Regions from separate parts of the Paenibacillus sp. FSL R5-0636 genome, predicted to be linked through region 4. Evidence: predicted binding sites of a transcription regulator. Region 4 holds the regulator's gene; each other region holds the start of a gene.
The links. Region 4 encodes Rex, which represses fermentation and respiration genes when NADH is low (regulators of the CRP and FNR family bind a similar motif). Its sites were predicted from a motif close to TTGTGAAATATTTCACAA; they were not measured.
Positions count from the first base shown of each region.

Region 1: adhE (bifunctional acetaldehyde-CoA/alcohol dehydrogenase) is a predicted target of Rex. The motif match lies at 4,079-4,096, and genes of this name have one in related genera.
Region 2: MKX34_RS20635 (polymer-forming cytoskeletal protein) is a predicted target of Rex. The motif match lies at 2,694-2,711, and genes of this name have one in related genera.
Region 3: nirB (nitrite reductase large subunit NirB) is a predicted target of Rex. The motif match lies at 4,531-4,548, and genes of this name have one in related genera.

Region 1 covers NZ_CP150232.1:4,999,069-5,005,466, forward strand. The annotation lists gene pflB (formate C-acetyltransferase) at 1-1,129, opposite strand, end outside; gene adhE (bifunctional acetaldehyde-CoA/alcohol dehydrogenase) at 1,382-4,003, opposite strand; gene MKX34_RS22845 (extracellular solute-binding protein) at 4,409-5,875, opposite strand; gene MKX34_RS22850 (carbohydrate ABC transporter permease) at 6,008-6,398, opposite strand, start outside.
Region 2 covers NZ_CP150232.1:4,523,328-4,529,725, forward strand. The annotation lists gene MKX34_RS20620 (LysR family transcriptional regulator) at 1-307, opposite strand, end outside; gene MKX34_RS20625 (histidine phosphatase family protein) at 466-1,083, shown strand; gene MKX34_RS20630 (hypothetical protein) at 1,146-1,391, opposite strand; gene MKX34_RS20635 (polymer-forming cytoskeletal protein) at 2,084-2,635, opposite strand; gene MKX34_RS20640 (peptide ABC transporter substrate-binding protein) at 2,820-4,409, opposite strand; gene MKX34_RS20645 (LacI family DNA-binding transcriptional regulator) at 4,611-5,522, shown strand; gene MKX34_RS20650 (MFS transporter) at 5,589-6,398, shown strand, end outside.
Region 3 covers NZ_CP150232.1:5,020,123-5,026,520, reverse strand. The annotation lists gene MKX34_RS22930 (Gfo/Idh/MocA family oxidoreductase) at 1-854, shown strand, start outside; gene MKX34_RS22925 (hypothetical protein) at 878-1,201, shown strand; gene MKX34_RS22920 (helix-turn-helix domain-containing protein) at 1,326-1,643, shown strand; gene MKX34_RS22915 (hypothetical protein) at 1,855-2,580, shown strand; gene ric (iron-sulfur cluster repair di-iron protein) at 2,878-3,573, shown strand; gene MKX34_RS22905 (hypothetical protein) at 3,739-4,434, shown strand; gene nirB (nitrite reductase large subunit NirB) at 4,666-6,398, shown strand, end outside.
Region 4 covers NZ_CP150232.1:4,717,375-4,723,772, forward strand. The annotation lists gene MKX34_RS21475 (AAA family ATPase) at 1-1,010, opposite strand, end outside; gene MKX34_RS21480 (hypothetical protein) at 1,003-1,545, opposite strand; gene MKX34_RS21485 (DUF5590 domain-containing protein) at 1,956-2,474, opposite strand; gene MKX34_RS21490 (amidohydrolase) at 2,646-3,947, opposite strand; gene MKX34_RS21495 (redox-sensing transcriptional repressor Rex) at 3,934-4,587, opposite strand; gene dinG (ATP-dependent DNA helicase DinG) at 4,718-6,398, opposite strand, start outside.

The DNA.
Region 1 (6,398 bases), 280 kb from region 4:
CGGACCACAGTACAGTTAAGTTTGGTTCCGGAGCTGGACCCAAGTTGTACAGGGTGTTCAAGAAACGGAAGCTGTTCTTGGTAACACGAGTTGTTCCGTCTTCAGCCATACCACCGATGGATTCAGTTACCCATGTTGGGTCACCGGAGAACAGATCATTATAGTCAGGTGTACGCAAGAATTTCACGATACGCAGTTTCATTACGAAATGATCGACGATTTCTTGTACTTGTTCTTCAGTCAAAGTACCTTCAGCAATATCGCGTTCTGCATAGATGTCCAAGAAAGAGGACACACGGCCTAGGGACATCGCTGCACCATTTTGCTCTTTAACTGCTGCCAGATACCCGAAGTATACCCATTGAGTAGCTTCTTTGAAGTTGGTCGCTGGTCTGGAAATATCCATACCATGAGCGGCTGCCATTTCTTTCAATTCGCCAAGTGCACGAATTTGCTCGGACAGCTCTTCACGCAAACGAATAATATCTTCAGTCATGGAATCAACTTCAAGCTCAGTTTGTTGTTGTTTTTTGTCTTTAATGAGGAAATCAATACCGTACAGAGCAATGCGGCGGTAGTCGCCGATGATGCGTCCGCGGCCGTAAGCATCAGGAAGACCTGTAATTACGCCGGATTTACGCACAGCTCTCATGTCTGGTGTATATGCATCAAATACGCCTTGGTTATGCGTTTTGCGAATGTTCGTAAACATGTCAACGATGTTTTGTGGAAGCTCGAAGCCGTAAGCCTTCGTAGCATCAACCATCATCTTGATCCCGCCAAATGGCTGGATGGAACGTTTGAAAGGAGCGTCAGTCTGTACGCCTACAATTTGTTCCTTGTCTTTGTCAATGTAGCCTGGAGCATGTGAAGTGATTGTGGAGACAGTATCTAGGGAAACATCCCATACGCCGCCTCTTTCTCTTTCTTCCTTGCTCAATTGGGAAATAATCTTCCATAGTTCAGTTGTGTTACTAGTAGGTCCTACGAGGAATTCTTCGTTTCCTTCATAAGGCTTAATGTTACTTGCGATAAAGTTGTTAACGTCAACTTTTCTGGACCATTTACCTTTTGTAAAACTTCTCCAACCGGATTTCACTTCTTGTACATCTTTTTCAATCACCGACATGCTAAATCCCTCCATCTATATTTATAATATTTGTAGAGATCGCGGGCTTGAAGGTTGATCCCGTGTCTCGTGATCCCAAGAAAGATATGGTTGTTCGAAAATTCACAATCATTGTTCCATGTATGGGACCGTTGTTTATATAAACATTTTAGTTTATTTTCTATAAATAGACTGTGACAAATATCACCTTTCCGGTGATATTTGTCACTTATATCTAGTCCACAACCATCCTATTATCTACTTAACCAAATATTAATTATCAAATCTTCCGTAGAAAGCATTACGGTACACATCTGCAAGTTCAGATACCAGTGGCAGCTTAGGATTGGCAGTTGTACATTGATCTTCAAATGCACGGTCAGCCAAGTAATCTACACGGGATTCAAAATCCTTAGGATCAAAGCCCAGTTGTTGGAAGGATTCTTCGATACCCAGTTTTTTGTTCATATCGCGAATAGCATTGATCAGGCTAGTTACACCTTCTTCAGTTGTGCGAGCTGGCAATCCCAGAATACGGGCGATTTCTGCATAACGCTCGTCAGCTACGAAGTGTGAATATTTAGGGAACGAAGCGAACTTCGTAGGTTTCTTAGCATTGTAACGAATAACGTGTGGCATAAGGATCGCATTAGTACGACCGTGAGCAGTGTGATATTGACCGCCCCATTTATGCGCCAAACTGTGGTTAATACCCAGGAAAGCATTAGCAAAGGCCATACCAGCAAGTGTTGATGCGTTATGCATTTTTTCACGGGCAACTCTGTCGCCTTCAAGCGCCGATTTTTCAAGGTATTGGAATACCAATTGGATTGCTTTAATTGCCAGACCATCAGTGTAGTCACTCGCCATAACAGATACATAAGCTTCGATGGCATGTGTCAATACGTCCATACCTGTATCAGCTACAGCAGTTTTTGGCAAGCTATATACGAACTCTGGATCAATGATAGCTACGTCTGGAGTTAGCTCGTAGTCAGCCAAAGGATATTTAGTGTGTTGTTCAGTTGTTTTATCGGTAATAACTGCGAAAGATGTTACTTCCGAACCCGTACCCGAAGTAGTTGGAATCGCTACAAACTTAGCTTTGTTTCCAAGTTTAGGGAATTTGTAAACCCGTTTACGGATATCCATGAATTTTTGTTTCAGACCGTTAAAGTCTGCGTCTGGATGTTCATAGAATAACCACATTCCTTTTGCAGCATCCATTGGGGAACCACCACCAAGTGCGATGATGCAGTCCGGTTGGAATCTGTTCATCATTGCTGTACCTTTTTCAACTGTAGTTGTCGATGGATCTGGTTCAACTTCCGAGAACACTTCGATCGCTACAGGAGTTTGGCGTTGACGCAGGTAATGTTCAACTCTCTCAACATATCCGAGCTTAACCATCATTGGGTCAGTGATAATTGCGACACGTGTGATATCAGGCATTTTGGTCAGGTACTGAGTAGCGCCTTTTTCGAAATAGATCTTGTCAGGTACTTTAAACCATTGCATATTCACGGTACGACGATTCACCCTTTTCACGTTGATCAAATTAATTGCTGTAACGTTTTGCGACACGGAGTTACGACCATAAGATCCGCAGCCCAGCGTCAACGAAGGGATGTTAGTGTTATAGATATCGCCGATCGCACCATGAGTGGAAGGCGAGTTAACGAGAATACGTCCTGTTTGCAGACGGTTGGAGAACTTCATGATTACTTCTTCGTTGTTGGAGTGGATAGCCGAACTATGGCCCATACCACCAAATTCAACAACTTGTGCTGCGCGTTCGATACCTTGATCTGCGTTTTTAACTTTGTAGCAAGCAAGCACAGGGCTCAATTTTTCAGCGGACAATGGATATTTAGTGCCTACACCTTCAAGTTCTGCTACCAGAATCTTAGTGCCGGCAGGAACTTGAATGCCGCACATTTCAGCAATTTTCACTGCGGATTGTCCAACGATTGCTGGGTTAACCGCACATTTATCAACGTTCATAGCGCCGCTAGTAAGTTTGGCAGCTTCTTCTTTGTTAACAAAGTAGCAGCCATTAGCGATCATTTTCTTTTTCACTTGATCAAAGATTGGTTCTTCGATAATAACAGCTTGCTCGGAAGCACAGATCATACCATTATCAAATGTTTTGGAAAGAATGATGTCCGTTACGGCTTGATCGATATCCGCGCTCTTTTCGATGAATGCAGGTACGTTACCAGGACCTACGCCAAGAGCTGGTTTACCACAGCTATAAGCTGCTTTTACCATTGCAGAACCGCCTGTTGCGAGAATAAGTGCAACGTCAGGGTTGTTCATCAAAGCGTTTGTTTTGTCCATCGTTGGCATTTCAATCCATTGGATACAATTCTCAGGTGCGCCAGCTTTTACAGCCGCATCATGAAGAATTCTAGCAGCTGCTGCACTACACTCTTGCGCAGATGGGTGGAAACCGAATATAATAGGGTTCCGTGTCTTAATCGAAATCAACGCTTTAAACATCGTGGTGGATGTAGGGTTGGTTACCGGTGTGATACCCATTACAATTCCGACGGGCTCAGCAATTTTTTGGAAGCTTTCATAAGCATTGTCTTCAATAACGCCTACTGTTTTATCGTATTTAATTCCGTGCCAGATATATTCTGTCGAGAAGATGTTTTTAGTAATTTTGTCTTCGTAAACCCCGCGGCCAGTTTCTTCTACAGCCAATTTAGCGAGGTACATATGTTTGTCGAGTCCAGCCAACGCCATTGCATGAACGATTGTGTCAACTTGCTCTTGATCCAGCGCCATGAATGCCTCATGTGCTTTTTTCGCTTTATCCACTAAAGTCTGAATATACTCTTCAGCGGTAGTTTGTTTAACTTGGGCGGCGACTTCGTTCTTAACTGCCATCTCCCTCGTCCTCCTGTCAATTTTTAGGTTGTTTTTCTCTACACATTTATCTTATCACATCATTTCCACCTTGTATAGTGAAATCTTTCACAAAGTATAAAGTTTTTTTGATTTGTTTTCAAAGCGCTTTCATTCGATCATATTATAGCTTTTTTTCCATTATTTATGCTTTATTATTCCTTAAATTTAAAGTTTGCGTTTAAAAAGACAAGAACTGATACCCATTTTCTGCCTTTCTGCTCGCAAAAATATTTTAAAAAAGCAAATCTAATTTTGTTGACACTCTATTTTTCCATTGGCCTCTAAAAAATAGTCGGATGCCCCCCGTCGTGTTGATTTATAAAAATATCAATAATATAAACATAAAAAAACCGACTCCTATGGAGCCGGTTCTGTTCTTCCTAGCTATTCTACTTTAATTGTGTCGAAGAATTTCTCTTGCACTGTTTTGGCAGCAGCTTCAAGCTGTGTCTTGGAATCTGTTCCTTTTTTGGAGAACAGCTCTTGAATTACATTGGACATGGTTGCGTAGTAGTCCTGTGTATTGTATTGCGCTTCCGGTTTACCGTCCAGCAAACCTAAAATATCAGGGCTGTATTGATATACATTTGTATATTTATCATACACAGCTTTCGTTTTCTTGCCGAAGTCAGAATCTGCAGAATAGTAATCTAAGAGCGGCGGAATAAAGTATTTACCATCCGTTGTACGTTGTTGCAGAACCGCATCCAGTGCTTCTAGACCTTTATCGGAGAAGTAATCAAATGTAATATAACGGAATGCCATTTCTTGCTCGTCTGGTGTTGCATTTGGATTGATTACAAGGTAGTCACCACCAAGTACCCCGGTGTGTTTTCCGCCTTTTTCCATTGCAGGCATTGGATACGTAAGTACATCTTCTGGTTTCAGACCGCCCTGATTCAACGCTTGCTCAATAACACCGTCAGATCCAGCCATTACCATTGCTGTACGACTTTGTTGGAATGCGCCTACAGCATCACCCCAGCCCAGTGCCCAGTCCTGAGGAATCGCGTTTGCTTCCCATCTAAGTTTCTTGTAGAAATCCAGCGCTTTAATCCCAGCCTCAGAATTAAAAGTAGCTACAACCTTACCGCCTTCAATCTTCTGAATTTCACCGCCAGCTTCGAACAGGAAGTTGGTCCAGTTCCAGCCTGCTTCATTCCCTTTACCCATTGGAGCAATACCGGAAATACCTTTTTTGGTATCAGCTACGCCTTTGGCGGTATTCAGCATATCATCCCAAGTCCAATCCATAGGTGGAACAGCAACGCCTTTTTCGTCCAGCATTTTTTTGTTGATCATTGTGGTTGTTACATAACCCTTTTGAGTTACGCCGAAGACTTTACCGTCAATGATAAATTGATTTTGGAGAACCGGGTTAATTTGATCCTTAAATTCGTATTTATTCCACAGATCCGTAATGTCAGCTACCCAGCCTTTTTCAACTAGGAATTTTGCTTCTGTAGCGTAGGTGTTAAAGAAGGTTGGAGCTTCATTCGCTGCCATTTTGATGCCGATTTCACTTACATTGTACTGCCAATCGTCTTTGACGATTTCAACATTCGGATATTCCTCTTGGAAACGTTTGATCTTGTCATCTTCCTGTGCTCTAACTTCGGTTAGGTCAGGGGTTGGATAGTGAATTTTGATGGTCACTTTTCTTTGTGTGATATCATCAGTTGGCGCTGCTGTAGCACTGCCAGCATTATCTGTTGCAGCATTCGTTGGCGCAGTAGTCGCTTCCCCTTCCTTGTTTCCTGTCGTGTTTCCGTTATTGTTATTACCGCCGCAAGCGGTTAACAACGATCCGGCCACAAGGAGGCTTAGTAGCACGCTAGAGTACTTACGCATTGAAACTCCCCTTTTCAATTCATAGTTATCTTACATATCGATCATAAAAGAGAAATCGTTTACAAACGAGGTGCATTTATATTCCTTTCATGTGCATGTTTACGATCCGTGACTAAATCCGTCGATCCGCGCTTATCCCTTAACTGCTGATAATGCGACGCCACGCATAATGAACTTTTGGAAGATCAGGAAGACAAGGATCGGCGGCAACGATACGATAAATAGGATGGCGAATTTAATATTCGTATTAAGTGCCTTTACATTAATAACGTATTTATAGATTGCTGTCGCGAGCGTATATTTCTCTTCACTGTGCATAACCAGAGATGGCCAGAACCAGTCATTCCATGCGGTAGAAAAGATAAAGATCGCCAGCGTAGCAAAAATCGGAACCGACAATGGCACTGCAATGGAGAAAAAGCTTCTCGGCTCAGAGGAACCGTCAATCCGCGCTGCTTCAAAAATTTCAGGGTGTATCCCATCAAAAAAGTTCTTTAAGAGTAGAAAATAGAATGTATTCGCA
Region 2 (6,398 bases), 190 kb from region 4:
TTGCCAAATAATTACCTGCAATCCGCAGATTCCCCTCAGGAAATTTGTGATAGTCTTCAATGATTTGCTGGACTTGATCACCCATGGCAAAAAACTTCTCAAGAGGTTCGATTAACCTTTTTCCTAAAGGGGTGAGCACCATCCTCTTTCCTTTAATTTCAAATAACAAAATATGATTCTCCCGTTCAAACTTACGGATTTGCGCTGATATAGCGGGTTGACTGATATGCAAACGTTCAGAGGCTTTGGTCACACTACCTGTGATCGCAACGTAATAAAACAATTTTAATACATGATAGTTCATCATGATTTCTTCCTCACCTAATAAAATAATATCTCTAATCGCCGCTTATCTATCCTCAGCCATTTACTATAACTATACATTATGGATGTTAACTATTATATATTGTTTATTTATATTTTTTTCTCTTATACTTACAACTATTCATAAGGGAGGTTTTGTTAATGACAAAGACAGTATTATACTTAACCCGCCACGGGCAAACAGAATGGAATTTACAAAAACGAATGCAAGGGCATCAAAATTCTGCGCTTACAGCCTTGGGCGAACAGCAGACCGAATGGTTAAGGGATCGTTTGCAAGTAGAAAACTTAGGCGCAATTTATTCTAGTACTAGTCCAAGAGCATTGCATACTGCGCAGATTTTACGGGGAAAGCGGAGTTTACCTATTCAACAGCAAGTTTCTTTAATGGAAATAAACATGGGGAGCTGGGAAGGAATGAATACGGATCAGATACAACTAGAATCCCCTTTACAATATTCCCATTTTTTCACCAGACCCGATCTATATATTCCTCTAACCTCAGGTGAGACTTATAAGCAGCTTGAAGAAAGAGTAGTGCCGACAATGGAGCGCATCATAAACGATAACGTAGGGCTAGAGGTGCTCATCGTCACCCATCGGATGACTTTAAAAGTCATTATGGCTTATTTTCTTAATAAATCATTGCAGGAAATAGGGGAGTTACCGGATATTCTCTCTACTGCATTATGTAAAGTAACCCTAACTGATAACAATACAACCATCGATCTGTATGGAGATACTTCACATTATCAATGACTATGGGTCAAAAAATAAGAAGGTAACTCCGATTAACGGGGCTACCTTTTTAGCGTTCAACATTAAATATCCACACTTTTGATTATAAAACTGCGGACCTTCATCCATTTGCCTGAAATGAATTCATCAATCGTTTTCGTCTTTGGTCTAACGCAAAAGCGGTGTTTTGCCCCTTTATCAAAGCCCACAGCTTCAAAAATTAGGCTGTCCCCTATTTGCTCCTTGAAGAACACCTGCTTTAATCCCAACCTATTTAACATTTCAAGCTTTACGCTCTCAATATATGTGCGCGAATACTCCTTAGACATATGTGTTCCTCCTAGTAGTGATAGTAATATTATAAGTCAATAGGAAGAAAATCAACAATAGTTCATATATTCATCATCCACAAAAAAACAACCAGGCAGCAATTCTCCGTTATTGGAGGTTCGCTGACTGGTGTTTTGGGTCTGTTGTGATTTGCTTGATAGGTTATGAGCTAAGCTTAATCATTCGTAGCTTTCGGATAACCACTCCGTTGTAGCGCACTATCTTGATATATCTGTAAGATAACTGCAATCTATACACTTATTCGATATCCACAAGGGCTAATTCTAACTTTAAGTGTATTCTATACAATTAAAAACTAGAGAAATAGCCTATAGAGTATTAAATCAGGAAAATAGATGTACAAAATACAGCTATTTGCATTGGCCGGGCGTTTTGAGCATTTTAGTTGTACAAAATACAGTTAAAACCATCTACTGTACACTTCAATGTTTCATACTCCATTACTTCATACTCCATTACTTCATACTCCATTACTTCATACTCCAATAATTCACTGCTTCAATACTCCATTACTTGTTACTTCGAAGCCGTTGGCTCTCATATGGTAACTAGATGGGGTGTAGTCCATTATGAGTCAGCCCATTCATTACTGATTCCTTTTGCCTATCCTATCCGGATAATTCTATCTATTTAGTCCTTCTACTTCTACCTAATCGAAATCATCACTAACTTATTTAACTTCAGTTGCCCCAGTCACTTTACCTTCAATCCCTGCAGTTGCTTTCACATCTTCGTTTGCGAAGTAAAGATTTCCATCAATAGTCGAAGTTTCATGCAGATTAAATCCGTTCGCTTCTACATAAACATCACCTTTAATGGTTCCGCCTTGAACTCGTAAATTTTCACTTTGTACAGTTAACTTAGGTACAGTGAGTGTGTAATTGGCAGTAACTTTGTGATCAGCGTCTTGGGCATAAAGAGCAATCTTACGGTAGATGTCGCCGTCTGCGGCCCCTTTATCATGGAATTCGCCTTCAACAACAACATCTTGGGCAATGGTCACATCATTTAGAATGGCAATAATCCAGTTTCCATCTTTACTTACAGCCTTGGTAAACGCATCTGCTTGATTTACGATTGAAGCTGTAGTAACTGCATCCGTTTGCTCTGTAGCTGGAGCCGTAGTAGCCGCTGAATTAGTTGCATTATTATTATTCGCACCACAACCAGACAAGACTGCAACCGAGACGCCTGCTACTAACATCATTTTAAATAACTTCATTTTAAATCCCCCTTGTTTTTGATTATAAATTAATTATATATTAAAATTTTTAATAAACAGGTGAAAATTTTCACAATATTGTGTCGTTATCTGAAGCGGTTTCACAAAGGTGATTAATTCCATACAAAAAGGACACTCCCAATAACTGCGGAAGTATCCTCATAGTCTTTATTACTATAATTTTTTAGATTAAATACCCTCTTGAAAAAGATATGGAACCATCATACTCTACACTTACTTTTTTAATGTTAGGTTTATGCAAAACATCAGCATAAAAATAATACAGCGGAAGGATGACCATTTGGTCAATGAGCATTTTTTCAGCTTTTGCATAAAGCTTGTTTCGTTCGCTAGTGTCTAATGTAAGCCTAGCTTGTTTAATATAACTATCATAAAGTGCACTGCTCCAGCCCGAATCATTATCGCTGCTCCAAGATGTGAAATAATCTAAAAAAGTCGATGGATCGTTATAGTCGGCTGCCCAAGCCGCTTTTGCCATTGTATAATTCAGCTTAAGACGATTATCAAGCAGATCTTCCCAGGGTTGAACCTCAAAGCCTACTGTAATGCCCAGATTTTTGTTCCAGCTGTTAATAACGGCTTCTGCAATTTCTTCATGACCTTCATTTATAATAATCGAAAAACTAGGAAGCTGAGTTAAGCCCTCTTCCTTCAAACCTTCCTGAAGTAATTTCTTAGCCTGTATTACATCCTCTTTGAAATACCGTGTATCAATAATCTCTGATCTAAAATTCAACTTGGAACCACGAATACTCCGAGGAATAAAACCGTAAGCAGGTGTACCATAGCCGATAGATTCTCGGTTAGCTGCCATGGCTAATGCTTTACGTATCTTCAGATTTTTGAAAGGTGCTTTGCTTAGATTGAACTGATAATAATATGTAGAAGCATACGGCAATGCATATAACTCCTGAGGGAATACAGAATTTAAAGAAGCCTTATCTATCAGCTCATCTTTTGCCCCTACCCAGTCAACTTCATTGTTTAAGTAGGCCATAGTTGGCGAAGGTGTTCCAGCTTTAGGCCGAAGTAGATGCACCTCTGAGAAACGAATTTCTTGCGCCGCATAATAGTTTGGATTTTTAATTAGATGAATCGAATTTTCATCCCACTGTTGCAGTTTAAAAGGGCCATTAGTAACCATAGTTTTAATATTGTACGCCCAATTCTTATCTGCTTTCGCGACTTGCGCATTAATTGGCATGTAAATACTTTCCGCGAGAAGCTGCGGGAAATGTGAAGTTTTTTCATTCAAAGTCACTTGGAGTGTATCGTTATTTAACGCTTTCACACCCACTTTCGAAGACTCCTTTAGCTTCCCTTTATGATAATTCTCTGCGTTAGCAATTATGAACATTTTGAATGCATAGCTATTCATAGACTGAGGTGCAAGCGCTTGTTTCCATGCATACTCAAAATCTGAAGCCTTAACCTGCTGCTGATTACTCCATTTTGCGCTCGGCCGCAAGGAGAACGTGTATGTTTTCCCATCCTTGGAGACTGTCCACGACTTGGCTATCCCGGGAACCGCCTCTCCCGCATCATTCAAACGCACCAATCCCTCAAATATCCCTTTAATGACCGTAGTCGTACTACTATCTGTGGAAGAGGCAGGATCTAGATCTACAGGAATATAATCAAAACCAATACGCAACACCTGTTTAGCCTGTACAGCAGATGCAGTGTTCCCTTCACTTACATTTAAACCTATTAGTAATACTAAAACAAAGAGAACATGGAGCAATTTTTTCATCGACACTTCCCCTATTTCTATTATTTTTATTAACTAGAATAACATGGAATCTATTGATTCCGATAGATTAATTTCACCGCAATTCTTCCATTTCTAGAACCTAGCAGGGTCATCTAACTGCACACTCACTTCCCATTGACGCTTTGGGATCAGAATGTTAATCTTTAGAAAATATCACAAGGATAAGGGAGCTATTTACTGGTGAAAAAGACAACCATGAAGGACATCGCACTTCGTGCCAATGTCTCCGTCGCAACAGTGAGCTATGTTCTGAATCGTGTCGGCAACCAAACCATTCCTGAGAAAACGCGCCAGCAGATTCTTCAGCTTGCCGAGGAACTACACTACATACCCAATCTGGCGGCACGTTCACTTGCGAATCAGAAAACAGGATTGGTAGGTGTGCTCGTTAACACCTCAGCCCATACCCCACACTGGAAGCTCCATGCCCAGTTCTCATTTATACATGCCTTGGAACAACGGTTAACAAATGCTGGTTACCATACGCTGCTATATTCACTTGATGTTGACCAGCCTTCTTTGGATATTATCGTAGAAAGAAAGCTGGAGGCTGTATTTCTGATCGATGTGCGCGAGGAAGCCTTTTATTCGATCTCCAAGCATTTTGTAGAAGGAATTCCTTTGATTCTGATCGACAGCATGATTGAAGATAAACTCTTTAAGCAGGTCCTTTTCAACTATCGAGCAGCTCTACAAAAGGTAAAACCACAGGACCTTTCACAGGTATGTTTAATTATGGAGAGCTTCAATAACTCTTTCCTCACCCGTTTTATTCAGGACAGTATTCCATTACCTGAAGAAGCGATATTCACCGTTGTCAATTTGGAGAAATTAAATACATTCTTACAGGAGGGGGGCTATAAAGAGGCCATTGTCATTAATGAGTTTATTGGAAGTTACGTTGAAAAAAACGGGAGGTTCGAACAACTCTCTGTGCTTTGCACCTGCAATTGTCCGGAAATATTAGGCGATGACGTTCATAAATTCATTTTCACAGGGGATAAAGCGGCTACTGCATTTGAACTAATGGACAAATTATTGCATCATTCTGACTACTCCGCACAAAAAAATAATTGTTATTTTGTAGAATAATTTTTTTGGCTATTCACTTAAGCGTTTAAGTTGAAGGGAGCATAACTTATGTCTGGTCCTTTATTAGTGAAACAAGTTCCCCCTGCTGTTCAAGCTCATCCCTCTCTTTGGGGAAATCGGAGATTCCTGCTGCTACTCAGTTCGTACTCCATTTCCTTATTCGGTAACACTTTTCATAGTATTGCTTTAAGTTTATGGGTACTGCAAACGACCGGCAGCGCCAAAATGATTGCCATCATCACGATAATCAATTTAGTGCTCAGTTCTTTACTTGGATCGATAGGGGGAACTTTTGCGGATAGGGTCAATCGTCGAACCCTCATGCTGATCACCGATCTGATAAGTTGCGGACTCGTAGTGACACTTGCTTTAGCCATTTCCCTGCCCTCTACATCGTTCATTATAGTCGCTATACTGACGGGTCTTACGACCGTTTCAGCTTTATTCCAGTCCCCGGCATACCAAGCTTCTATCACTACTGTTGTTGGTAAAGAACATCTACAAAAAGCGGTAGGATTGTTGAACTTGTCTGAAAACATCTGCCGTACTATTGGTTATTCAGCCGGTGGTATTTTCGTAGCGAGTTTTGGAGCAGCCGACGCTATTTTATTTGATGGAGCTACATTTTTCCTCTCCTTTCTGCTCGTTTTAGCAGTTCGCTCCCTTCCTTTGCCAACTCAATTAAATAACGCACCCAAGAAAGAACGGAAATTCACACAGGATCTGGTTGATGGAATTCGCTATATTTGGAGGTATCCTTTCGCACGCGCCGTTATGATTATGCTTCCTACCTTAACCTTATTTTTTGTCCCCTCCCTGATGTTGACGCAGGTTATGGCCGTCAAAGTGTGGGATTCCACTCCCTTTCAGTTTGGA
Region 3 (6,398 bases), 300 kb from region 4:
AGCATGGACAAGTTGAGGTAGTGGGGGTTCTCAGTCACTCATCCACAACAGTAGAGCAAGCTGTTAATGCCTATCGCTTTCCTAAAGGTACGACAAATTTAGACGAGCTGTTGTCTTGGGATCTGGATGCAGTATTTGTGCATAGCCCAACGACGACCCATTATGATATAGTAACAAAATGTCTCGAACAGGGGATTTCGGTGTATGTAGATAAGCCGCTGTCCTATGATCTGGAAGAATCCAGAAGGATGGCAGAGCTGGCAGAAAATAAAGGGCTGCTGCTAGGAGTGGGCTTTAATCGGCGTTTTGCCCCAATGTATGTCACCGCCAAGAGTTGGCTCGAGGAAGCTGGAGGCATTAGCCATTGTCACGCGATTAAACATCGCACGAAGCTGCAGTTAGGCAGCAGCCGTGAGACTGTACATGACGACTTGATTCATATGCTTGATCTGCTGTTATGGTTATGTGGAGATCAGTATGAGCTGCTTCGCAGTAATCTTCAATCCAATGGAGAGGGGCGACTTGTCCAGGCATCTGGAATGCTGGGTTGGGAGCAAGGCTCAGTGGGGATGTATAGTATGGTTCGTGAGGCTGGTGTTGATTTGGAGAAGCTGGAGCTGCACGGTAATGGCCGTTCGGTGGAAGTGGCAGATCTGGACCAAGCCATCCTATATGAAAAAAATGCTTTGCCACGGACCCAGAGCTTTGGAAGCTGGGATACGGTGCTGGATAGAAGAGGTTTCGGTGGAGTGGTAGATCATTTCCTGAACAATATAAATACACCAGAGTTATGCAGTATTGCTGCTTCAGCAGTTCTGCCTAGTCATAGATTGGCAGCTCAGCTTGCTGAATGAGGTCTCTAAGAAAGGAGTAAAATATGGAAGACAACCGTAAATTAGTGGAGGAACAAATCATCGAAAGCTATAAGCGGGAGGAAGAGATGATGATCCTTGTATTCGCCCAGTGGTGCGTGAATCAAGGACTCGACCCGCACAGTTTATATTTGCAGGCTTATCCACAGCAAGAAGGGAATGAAGCCTTGCGAAAAGCGCTTGCCCTAACGGTTTCTGCGGAGGAAGCAGGGGATATTTCCGATGACACAGTTCTCGGCGTACTCTCCTTATTCGGAAATGATGACTTGGCGCAAATCGTGACAGAAGCGATTGCTCAAAGGGAATCTAAAGCACATACAGGGGATTGACAACGAGGATATAATGATAATGTCAGATGAACTTTTTTTAGTAAACGATGTTCATCAGGGATGAAATGTGTTAATATTATATATACTAACTAATAGTAAGTTTCGCTAGTGAGAGGTGAGAACAATGGAAGAACATCAAATTTCGATGTGTCCCAGATTTGAGACAGCCTTCTCTTTCTTAGGCAAACGTTGGAATGGACTTATTATTCAGACATTGATGAGTGGACCGAAGCGGTTTAAAGATATTTCCGGCCTCATTCCTTCAATGAGCGATAAGATGCTGTCCGAGCGGATGAAGGATTTGGAAGGTGAGGGTATCCTGGTTAGACATGTATACCCGGAAACACCTGTACGTATTGAATATGAACTAACAGACAAAGGCCGTGCTCTGGAGCCTGTTATGCAGCAGATTCAGTCTTGGGCTGAGAGCTGGGTAGAGTAGAAATCAAAGTCGTGTTGTGGCCCTTTTTCCTGAAGAACGGAGGAGGGCTTTTCAATTTTTAAATAAAAACCTTGCACAGATCGAAAAAATCTGTAATATAATAGAAAAAACGTTGTATGTTCCTTGAATGGAAACGCTTGCAATATTGGTTTTTGCTCAAATCTACTCAGCTGGAGTACAGGCATAGCAAAACTATTAGGAGGCGAGGGAGATGAAGACCACCCTGTTTTCCCGGGAAATAACGTATGGAAAAAAGGATGTTGCTGAGCTGGAGAACGCTTCGATCAAAGTACAGCTCATCTATGACAAGACGTTGTTCATGCTGCATAGCCATCTTCCAGATTCCTTATGGGATGCGTGGATTGGTGTGCCTTACAGCATTATCTCTTCACTCTACAAAGGCAACAATGATAGCGGAACTATTTTTCAAAAATGGATTCAAAGTCCTTCTGGCTGGAAATGTATCGGTTGTGAACGGCATTGCCTGGAGTCGACGGAACCTCTTCAAGAAGTGAATATGGCAGGTAATCAACGACAATATAAGTTTCATAATGGCATTCGCCAGAGCATGGTGCTACAAGCCTTAATTTGGTCCATGTACGAGAATACCGTATTATTTAAACCCTTTTTAGGGGATGAGCCTTTTTTTGATGAAGATGATTTGCATACGATATCCTCTTATTTCGTGCCAACTTATCTTAACGATCTACGTCTACTGGAGCAGTCTAAGCCTTGTAAAGAGTACAAAGATCAGAATATACAGATTTATCAGGAATGGATATCCGCCCCTGACCTTGTCCTCAAATGGAATGGTGGCCTGACAGAAGGCAGATGGATGACCGGTGTTTATATGGATCACTCCCGCTTTGCTGGTTTAGGACCTTATTTAAAGGACGCAAAGGGTAAGCGAACGTATATGCAGGCTTATGTTCAATAAAAGATACAGATTTGGTGTGACCGAATAGATAAATGTAAGACAAATAACATTACTGTTGCCCGTGTGGTAAACAAAAGACAGGTCGATTGTGGGGATTTATCTCCATGATTGACCTTTTTCGTTCAACAAAGAGATACAATTTTCGTGAGTACAATCACAAGTCAAAACTCCTTTCAGGGTTAAGGTGAACAGGTAGAAAAGATTTTTTCAGAACCTGATCACATATCCCGAGGAGGAACTATTATGGAAACTAAACAACCTAATGATAGAATTTCGGATTTACAGCATAAGCAATCGGTGCAACCTGGATTTACTCCAGATGCCCTGGTAAAAGATATTGTGCTGCAATTCCCAAAAGCTGCGGATTATTTCAAGTCTAAACGGATTGATTTCTGCTGTGGAGGCGCCAAACCTCTTGCTGAAGCAGCTGTAGAGCGTGGACTAGATCAAGAGATGATCATTAGTGATCTCAACAAGCTGTTCGAGGAATATCCGGTACCACAAGAAGAACTCGCATGGAACACAGCACCTTCTGCAGAGTTAATCGAGCATATCGTGAGTAAACATCACCATTACCTGCGGGAAGAGCTGCCCCTGATTAGCCAAAATGTAACTAAGGTATACCGGGTTCATGGCGGAGATTCACCTCATTTAGAAGAGTTATATAGCTTGTTTAATACACTTAAGGAAGATTTGCTTCAGCATACAGCTAAAGAAGAGGAAGACGAGTTTCCAAAATTATTAGCGTATGATGCCAATCCAAGTGAAGAAGGGCTGACCACACTTCGCGAGGCATTATTTGAACTTGAGAGTGAACATGACACAGCAGGCGATATATTGAGACAAATGCGCAAAATAACAGATGATTTCACCCCACCGGCTCATGCTTGTACAACCTATCGTTTGACTTATGCCCGGCTAGAGGAGCTGGAGAGCATGACTTTTGAACATGTTCATCTGGAGAATAATATATTGTTCCCTAGATTCCAGTAGAAAAAATGAGTTTTCAAAGAGTCCCTTAGGGGACTTTTTTTATATTTGAGAACAAAGCTTATTTACGTTATTCTTAAATAGACAGTATGCATAACTTACTACAAGCCTGAGACGCTGTGTGGTCATTAGGCGGGACAAGGCGGTGTCACTATGCCCACGAAATATATGTGGAGGTTGTTACTAGGATTAGTCATCGTACTCATAATGGGTGGATGTTCGACTCTTGCTGACGTTAATAATGAAGGGAATAATGGCTTAGCAGGATCAGACGGGCCTACGCTTTCGCTTATCGTTGCGGGAAATGACTTGCTGACCAACCCTTTGGACAAGCAGCTTAGCGAGAGCTACAGAAAAGGGATAACGATCTTTGACCTACTGAAAGGTAGTGGGAAGGCCACCTTTTCTGAGGATAACACAAGCATTCTAACGGTAAATAATATTTCACTCAGTCCAGGAATGAATTGGGAGCTGCAAATGGATGGGGAGACCATTGGATCTGAGGATTGGGGTCGAACCGTCGGGCATGAATCAAAATTAGTAATTACGGCGATGTCTAAGGAACAAGAGGAACCCCTTCAAATTGTGTTGTTGACCGTGAATGGCGGAAGTGAGCAAGTGAATTTGAATCATTCATATGTTATGGGATTTACTGAAGATTTAACAGTGAGAGGTTTGTTGAAGAACAGCAGTGTGGTGCAGTTGACCGAAGACAACAAAAAGGTGTTATCCATTGGTGATTATACTCCTCTTAGCAATGAAGTTTGGAAGATGAAGGTGAATGGGAAGCAACTGCTTGAGAATGGAATGGACATGAAGCTTAGAGTGCAGGATGAATTGGAGATTTTATTGGCTATACGTTAAAAAAAGTACATAAATGCCAGATCTACGGTTATTCAGAACCTGTGATCTGGCTTTTTTTATTAGAATTTAGAACCTAACAAAGTTGTCTTATTTTTTATGTGAAAATATTCACATTTAATGTGACTGTAATCACAATCTCTCTTAAATTTTGAAATGTATAATTTCATTATGTAGAAGATAAGTTGAAGCAAAGTTCAACAAGAACGGATAAGACTGAGGAGGCACCTAACTATGGCAGCGAAGAGAGAAAAATTAGTATTAGTCGGCAACGGTATGGCAGGCATAGGTACGCTAGAGCAAATATTGAAGCTAGGTGGAGCTTATGACATTACGGTCTTTGGAAGCGAACCTCACCCCAATTATAATCGGATCATGTTGTCCTATGTTCTCGAAGGCAGCAAAACCATCAATGATATCATCCTAAACGACTGGAACTGGTATGAAGATAACAACATTACCTTGCATACAGGAACAACAGTTACGCGAATTGACGAGCATTCCAAGCAAGTAATTGCGGATAACGGTATGGCTGTTTCTTACGATAAAGTGATTATTGCAACGGGTTCGAATTCATTTATTTTACCTGTACCTGGTTGTGATAAGGAAGGCGTAGTGGGTTTCCGGGATATTGCAGATTGTGATGCGATGCTAGCTGCGGCTAAACAATACAACAAAGCGGCGGTAATCGGCGGAGGCTTACTTGGATTGGAAGCGGCAAAGGGTCTTGTGAACCTTGGCATGGACGTTACTGTAGTGCATCTGATGGAAGATCTAATGGAGCGCCAGCTTGATCGTAATGCCTCCTCTATGTTGCAAGCTGAGCTAGAGCGTCAAGGCGTGAAATTTGCCATGGGCAAACAAACAGTAGAATTGACAGGGGAACAGAGAGTAAGTGGTTTACAATTTAGTGATGGCACTACACTTGCAGCTGATTTTGTAGTTATGGCTGTAGGCATCAAACCGAATATAACTGTGGCAAAAGAAAGCGGAATTGCTGTTAATCGTGGGATTGTAGTGGACGATTATTTGCAGACCTCTATGCAGAATGTATATTCCATTGGCGAATGTGCCGAACATCGCGGAGTTTGTTACGGATTAGTAGCGCCGCTCTTCGAGCAGGGTATGGTTCTAGCTAAACATCTCTGCGGAAGCGATACAAATCCATATGAAGGTTCTGTTGTCTCCACCAAATTAAAAATTTCCGGTGTGGATGTATTTTCTGCAGGTGAGTTTATGGATTCCCCTGAGCACACTGTAATCTCAAGCAAAGATGAATGGAAGCGAACCTATAAGAAAATTCTGCTCAAAGACAATGTCATTGTTGGTGCAGTCCTGTTCGGGGATGTGACGGAATCGGCTAACCTGCAAAAGTTAGTAAAACAAGGTGCTGTAATGACCGATGAGATTTATACAGAGGTCATGGGTACGGGCTGCTGCGGAAGCGGAGCCAAAAAGAGCACATCTGTAGAAGCTATGGCGGACGAAGAAATCGTTTGTGGCTGTAATGGGGTTACGAAAAAAGCGATTGTGGATGCGGTCATAGAAAATGGTTTTACTACTGTGGACGAGATCAAAGCATGTACAGGAGCGACGCGTTCTTGCGGAGGTTGTAAACCGGTTGTAGAACAAATTTTACAATTTGTCCTGGGTGATAGTTTTGAACAGTCTGCCAAGCAAGGTATCTGTAGCTGTACAACGCTTAGCCGGGATGAGATTGTTGCTGAGATTACAGCTAAAGGTCTTAGTACTACTAAAGAGGTTATGCATGTACTGGGTTGGAAACAAGAGGAAGGCTGCTCTATATGCCGTCCGGCGATTAACTATTATCTGGGGATGCTAAATCCGGATACACATCAAGATGAGAAGGAATCACGTTTTGTTAATGAACGTATGGGAGCCAATATTCAGAAAGACGGAACCTATACCGTTATTCCACGCATGTACGGCGGGGTAACGACACCAGA
Region 4 (6,398 bases):
TGGATCGCCACCCGTTTTTTCTCTTCGTGATTAGTTTCTCTGTCCGTTTTTTCCCCCATCATAACCTTGTCAATCGCCATCGACAGATGCCGCTGCTCAACCTCTGTCAATTCCTCACGCATCATATAAATTGCTGCCTCATTCATAACACTTTCGAGCTGAGCACCGGAAAAACCATAGGCTTCTTCGGAAATTTTGTCGAGGTTCACATTTGCATGAAGCGGCTTATTTTTGGCATGCAATTCGAGAATCGATTTGCGGCCTTTTTTATCAGGCATGTCCACTTGAATATGACGGTCAAACCGGCCAGGACGCAGCAATGCTGAATCAAGCATTTCTTTACGGTTAGTGGCTGCTACCAGCAGAATGCGCGGCGTTTCGTTGTTATAGATCCCGTCCATCTCAGTCAACAGCTGATTCAAGGTCTGATCATATTCTCGCTGCTGTCCGCCTTCACGCTTACCGCCAATTACGTCAATTTCATCTATGAAAATAATAGCGCTTTGCTTGTTTTCCTTAAGGGCGCGGGTACGGGCATCCTTAAACAAATCGCGGATACGGCCGGCACCGACACCTACGTACATTTCTACAAACTCACTGCCTGATGCTGCCACAAATACAGAGTTCGTATAATGTGCTGCTGCTCTAGCCATAAGGGTCTTACCTGTTCCTGGAGGGCCTGTAAGCAGAATCCCTTTCAAAGGCCGAATCCCGAATTTGCTGATTTCCTCATGCCGGATCAAAAAATCCAACGCTTCACGAAGCTCCTGCTTTGCATTGTCTTGCCCGCCAATTTCTTCAAAAGTAAGCTTTGAAGGTCCATCCTTCTTGCGTTTCTTCCCGGCACCTGCATTCACCGCAAGTCCGCCTCTTAAATGAGCAATGATAAGTAAAGCCGTGAGCATCCCAGCAGCAATTACAATCGGGAATATATTAATGCCTAGAAAAGCAATAAAAATAAACAAGACAGGAACAAATCCAATTAGAATTTCTTTAAGGTATTTAGGCATTATTCCATACCCCCAATGTCGCAGGTTTGCGCGGCAAAATAATAAATTTGCTTTCTTTTCCATTACTCAAGCTTACATAGACATTATTGTCGTCAATTTCTGTTGAGGCTATCACATTTTTATATTGCGGATATTGCGCTTTGAGTCCATCAAGTTCTGTGGGTATAAGTGTATATTTACGGCTCTCCATGGCTTCAGCTACAGAGAACATCGCTTTATCCCAGTATTCATCCAGCAGTTCACTGGAGTTCTGTTCTACATCAAGTTTCAGTGTACGTCCATCAATCATCGATTTTCCTTCTTTGGAGACGTACTGAACCAGTTCACGTAATTTCGTGCCTGGCTGGAGATCAAGTTTCAAAGTGACCTCATTGCGGTTAATACTGATATGAGAATTATTGACGCCCTCATATTGAGATACAATCTTCTGAAGTGGTTCCTGCATTGCAAACTGACGATACAAAAAGAAGCCACCAAACAATAGAGTAGCCGACAGTAGAGACGTTATCAGCACAGGTACAAGACGTAATTTCAAGAAACGTCCTCCTCTCAAAGATGACAAAATATAAAGCTCAGTATAATAATTTATAGCTACTTGAGAGCTCATCAGAGAGACTGAAGTCTCTTATTGCTGTTCTAATTACAAGTAGTAGTATATCACAGGTGTATATACTAATTTCAAAATAAATGTGAATATATTTAAAATTTAATTTTTTAAATATTTCCATCAATACCAAATATATTCCTCGTTTTCGACAAAATCGGCCTTGATTTTTAATCAATCGGCCTATTTTTGTATGTGAATTTAAGAGAATATTCGGTGATAACCACCCATTCAGTATATCACTTAGTATATCACTTTTGTACATCAAATAAATGTAAACAAGCGAACTTATAATAAGTTCGCTTGTTTACATTGCCACCCTTAATTTCCTTATGTTCGGCTTAACTTTTAGGTAAACTGTAACCTTCACCCATTCGGGACCCATCCGAAAACCGATAAAATTGATAATAATACCGACCGCTCTGTTTATAAAAAAGCTGCCAAGCATACTCTCCGTTATATACTCCCGGCAGCAAGCGTTCAATCGTTATGTCCGGAAGATCAGCTTTGATAATGCCGCGTATTTGGGCTTCTGAGGTTCCTTTACTTAGTTCCTCAGCAAACACTGCGTCGTCGCCTTCAGCAAATTTTCCATCTACCGTAAAGCGGACCCAGACCATAAGAGCAGTCCCGGCTTCATTTTTTCCTGTTAAAACCCAGTACACTGCATTTTCATCCCAAACCGATTTTTGTGCTTTGGTTACCTCTGTTAGACCCGCTCTGGTTTTGGCAACATCCTTGGCGATATCCTGCTCGTTCCATTGATCTTTCATAATATAGGCATAGAACTGGATAAGTCCAAACCCCAGGAGCAGAATCAGAACTGACCCCAGGAGGATCCATTTTTTCCTTTTCTTCAAGGTACAGCTCCCTTTCTAGTAATATATCTTTTTTGATTATATAACACACCCGCGTGTTTATCCAAAATTTCATAATTTTCTAGCTTTCCCAGCCTTAAAATGTACAAAAGGCCGCAACTTTTGCTAAAAGCAAAAAGTCGCAGCCTATTATTTATTCGTTATTCTCCAGACTTAACGCTTCAATAAACCTTCGAAGGCTTCTTGCGCTTTACGCCGGATAGCTTCCTCATCCAGGGTTAAGCATTGTCCATGCTTGATGACCTGTTTACCATTCACCCACACATGCTCAACATCCTTAGCGCTAGCAGAGTAAACTGCATGAGACAACAGATCTGTGTGTGGCAGCAAATGCGGCTGATCTATATCAATTGCAATGAAATCAGCTTTCATCCCAACAGCAAGTCTACCTACATTATTTAAAAAGATGGACTGGGCGCCATATTCTGTAGCCATACGTAGAGCTTCTGGAGCTGGAACAGCCGTTGGATCACCGCTGACACCCTTATGAATGAGAGCTGCAAGCCGCATCTCTTCAAACATATCCAAGTTATTGTTGCTTGCCGCGCCATCCGTGCCAAGAGACACCTTCACACCAGCTTTTAGAAGATCAGTAACCCGAGCCACTCCGCTAGCCAGCTTCAAATTACTGCCCGGATTATGAGAGACACCCACATTATGGCGAGCCAAGATCTCAATCTCTTCATCATTTAAATGAACACCATGTGCAACTATCGAGGGACGTGTGAACATTCCAAGCTTCTCTAAGTGAGCTACAGGACGCAACCCGTAATCCGCCACATTTTGTTCCACTTCACGTTTCGTTTCGGACATATGCGTATGCATCGGTAAATCCAGATCATGCGCTGCCTGCACGAACTTAACCAGGAAGTCCGGAGGGCAAGTATAAGGGGCGTGCGGCGAGATCATAGTAGTAATTCTACCGTCAGCCTTTCCATGCCAGTTACGGGCAAAAGAAATCGCTTCCGCAAGCTTGTGATTCTGTACATCCTCTGGACATAACCCGATCACACCACGCATCAATACGGAACGGATACCTGATAACTCAGCTACCTCAGCTACTCGGTCCATATGATCATACATATCGAGGAAGGTCGTAGTTCCACCCTTCAGCATTTCCAATACAGATAAGGAGGTTCCCCAGTATACATCATCACCGGTGAACTTTTCCTCCATCGGCCACATCTTCTCCTGAAGCCACACTTGTAGCGCTAAATCATCTCCATATCCACGCAGCAAAGACATCGCCGCATGACCATGTGTGTTTACAAGTCCAGGCATGAACAGCAGACGGCTGCCATCAACCACTTGCACTCCAGCTTCCATCTGAGGCTCTTCTTTTCCTATGTAAGTGATTAAATCATCTTCAATAGTCATATATCCACTCAGAACCGGCTCATCCGTTCCCGGAGTCAGAAAATACCCGCCCTTAATTATCGTTTTATTGTTGTTCATGTTCGCTTTCTTCCTTTCCATCCCGCAAGTAATACGCAAGACTTTGCAGATCAGTTGTAAAATCAGCTGCATGCACCCGGATATTCGGTGGTGTCTTCAGAATCACAGGGGCAAAGTTCAAAATTGCTTCAATCCCAGAAGAAATGAGAATATCTGCTACATTTTGAGCTTCTGAATCAGGTACGGTAATAATGGCAATGCGAATACCTTGCTCACGAATCGTGCTGCCTAGTTCATCCATTGGTTGCACAGTAAGGGAGTTGATCTTACGTCCAACCTTAGGAGCGTACGAATCAAATATAGCGGTGATTTTCATAGTATCTTTGAGATATGCATTGTAATTAGACAAGGCATGTCCGAGATTACCTGCTCCAACTAAAGCTACATTAAGCTGTTGATCCAGCTTCAGGATATGACGGATTTTCTCAATAAGATACGTTACATCATAGCCAATACCTTTTCTGCCGAAGTCACCAAAATACGCTAAATCCTTACGAATCTGTGCGGGATTAAGATCAAGCTTTTGTCCAAGTTCCTGAGAGGAAACTGTTAATATTTCGCGATTCTGGAGATCATTCAAAAAACGCAAATACACAGGTAGTCTGCGAACAACGGCTTCTGATATTTTATCCGATTTCATATTTTTCCTCCTAAAAATAGTAATGTTCTTGTGAAAATCCATATTCAAACGTATACCTCTCCTTATTAAGGGCGGTACTGTAACTTACCGCCCTTAAGGATAAGGAGGAGCTAAACTGAAGACGAGCATTTTAAGAAGCGCCGCCATCCTCTAGCCATTCCGCTATGCGGGGGACCATTTGATCAGTCAGCATATGCTCCATTTTGGGACCAGGCAATGAATAAAGGAAATACTTCCCGTAATGAGATTCAATAACCCTTGTATCATAAACAATAACTATTCCGCGATCCTGCGCCGTGCGAACCAGTCTTCCGAATCCCTGCTTAAAGCGAATAACCGCTTGAGGAACAGACAATTTCATGAACGGATTCTTCTTCTGAGCCTGCAATAACTCCGACTTCGCTTCCGCCAACGGGTGATTCGGCGGTTGAAACGGAAGTCTCACGATGGCCAGGCAAGTCAGTGCTTCACCTGGAATATCTACACCTTCCCAGAAGCTGCTCGTCCCCAGCAGAACGGATGCTGCACTGTCCTGAAAGCGGCGGATCAGCTTGCTCCGGCTGCCACCTTCCACGCCTTGACCAAGCACCGTAATCTCTTGTGAGGCCAAAGCCTCTTTAAGCGGATCATATACCTGACGCAGCATTTTATAAGAAGTAAACAGAACCAGCATCCGCCCACGTGTTGTTTTGGCAGCTTCTGCTAACGACTGTACGAGTGTATCGACAAATCGAGCATCGCCCACACTGCCCTTCACACTAGGAAAATCACGCGGTATAACTAGAAGCGCCTGCTCGCGATACTTAAAGGGAGAAGGAAGGAGTGAGGTCATTAGACGTCCCTCTTCCGCAGCTTCGTTAAGTCCGAGATTATCAATCATAAACTGAAAAGATTTATCTACAGACAGCGTCGCCGAGGTAAGCACGATGCTTTTTTTCTTATCGAAGAACAACTCTTTAAGCTGGCTGCTAACATCCACAGGGACGGCATACATCTGCAGTGATTTGCTGCGGTAATTTCCATTTGCCTCCAGCCAATATACTACATTATCGTCATTCAGCCCCATAAAGAATCTTACTTGCTCACGTATGGAAGCCAAATCCTTAAATAAACCGCTAATATCAGTAACAAGACTGTCTGCTGAGGATTGGCTTTCCTGGTCACGCATCTCATTAAGCATTTTATCACCCTTACGGATGATGTCACTTAACGTCAGATTCATAGTGTTCTCAAGCGCAACTAATTCATCCCAATCCTTCGGCTTACGGGCGGGAAGCAAACGCAAAACCAGTTGTCCCGCTTCCCCTGCTGCTGCATCACTGCGTTCCGGCAAAAGGCTGAACAGCTTGTCGCTGAGTGCATCCCAGGTTTCTTTGACGGTAAGCAGATCCGGGTAGATCCGATCAATGACTCCGCTCCATTCTGAAGCCTCTTCACTGCCTGACGACTGTAAGATCTGGCGCAGAGCAGGAAGCTGTCCGTTTCGGCTATCTTTATACAGTCGCGATAACGTGTGTGCCACAGTGAAATGCTTCATATGCATGCCAAGATGTTTACCAGCCACATCTTCTAAATGATGTGCTTCATCAATGACAAGATGCTCGTAAGCCGGAAGCAGCTGGTGCCCAGCTTTAACATCTGCGAATAGCTTGGAATGGTTCGTAATAACCACGTCAGCAATCCCAGCTTCATGCTTGGCCCTATGATAATAACATTTGCGGAACCACGGACAGGAACGGCCCAGACAGGAATCGGTATCGCTTGCCACCGTCTCCCAGAAATCACCGCCCCGGCCGCTTAAATTCAGCTCT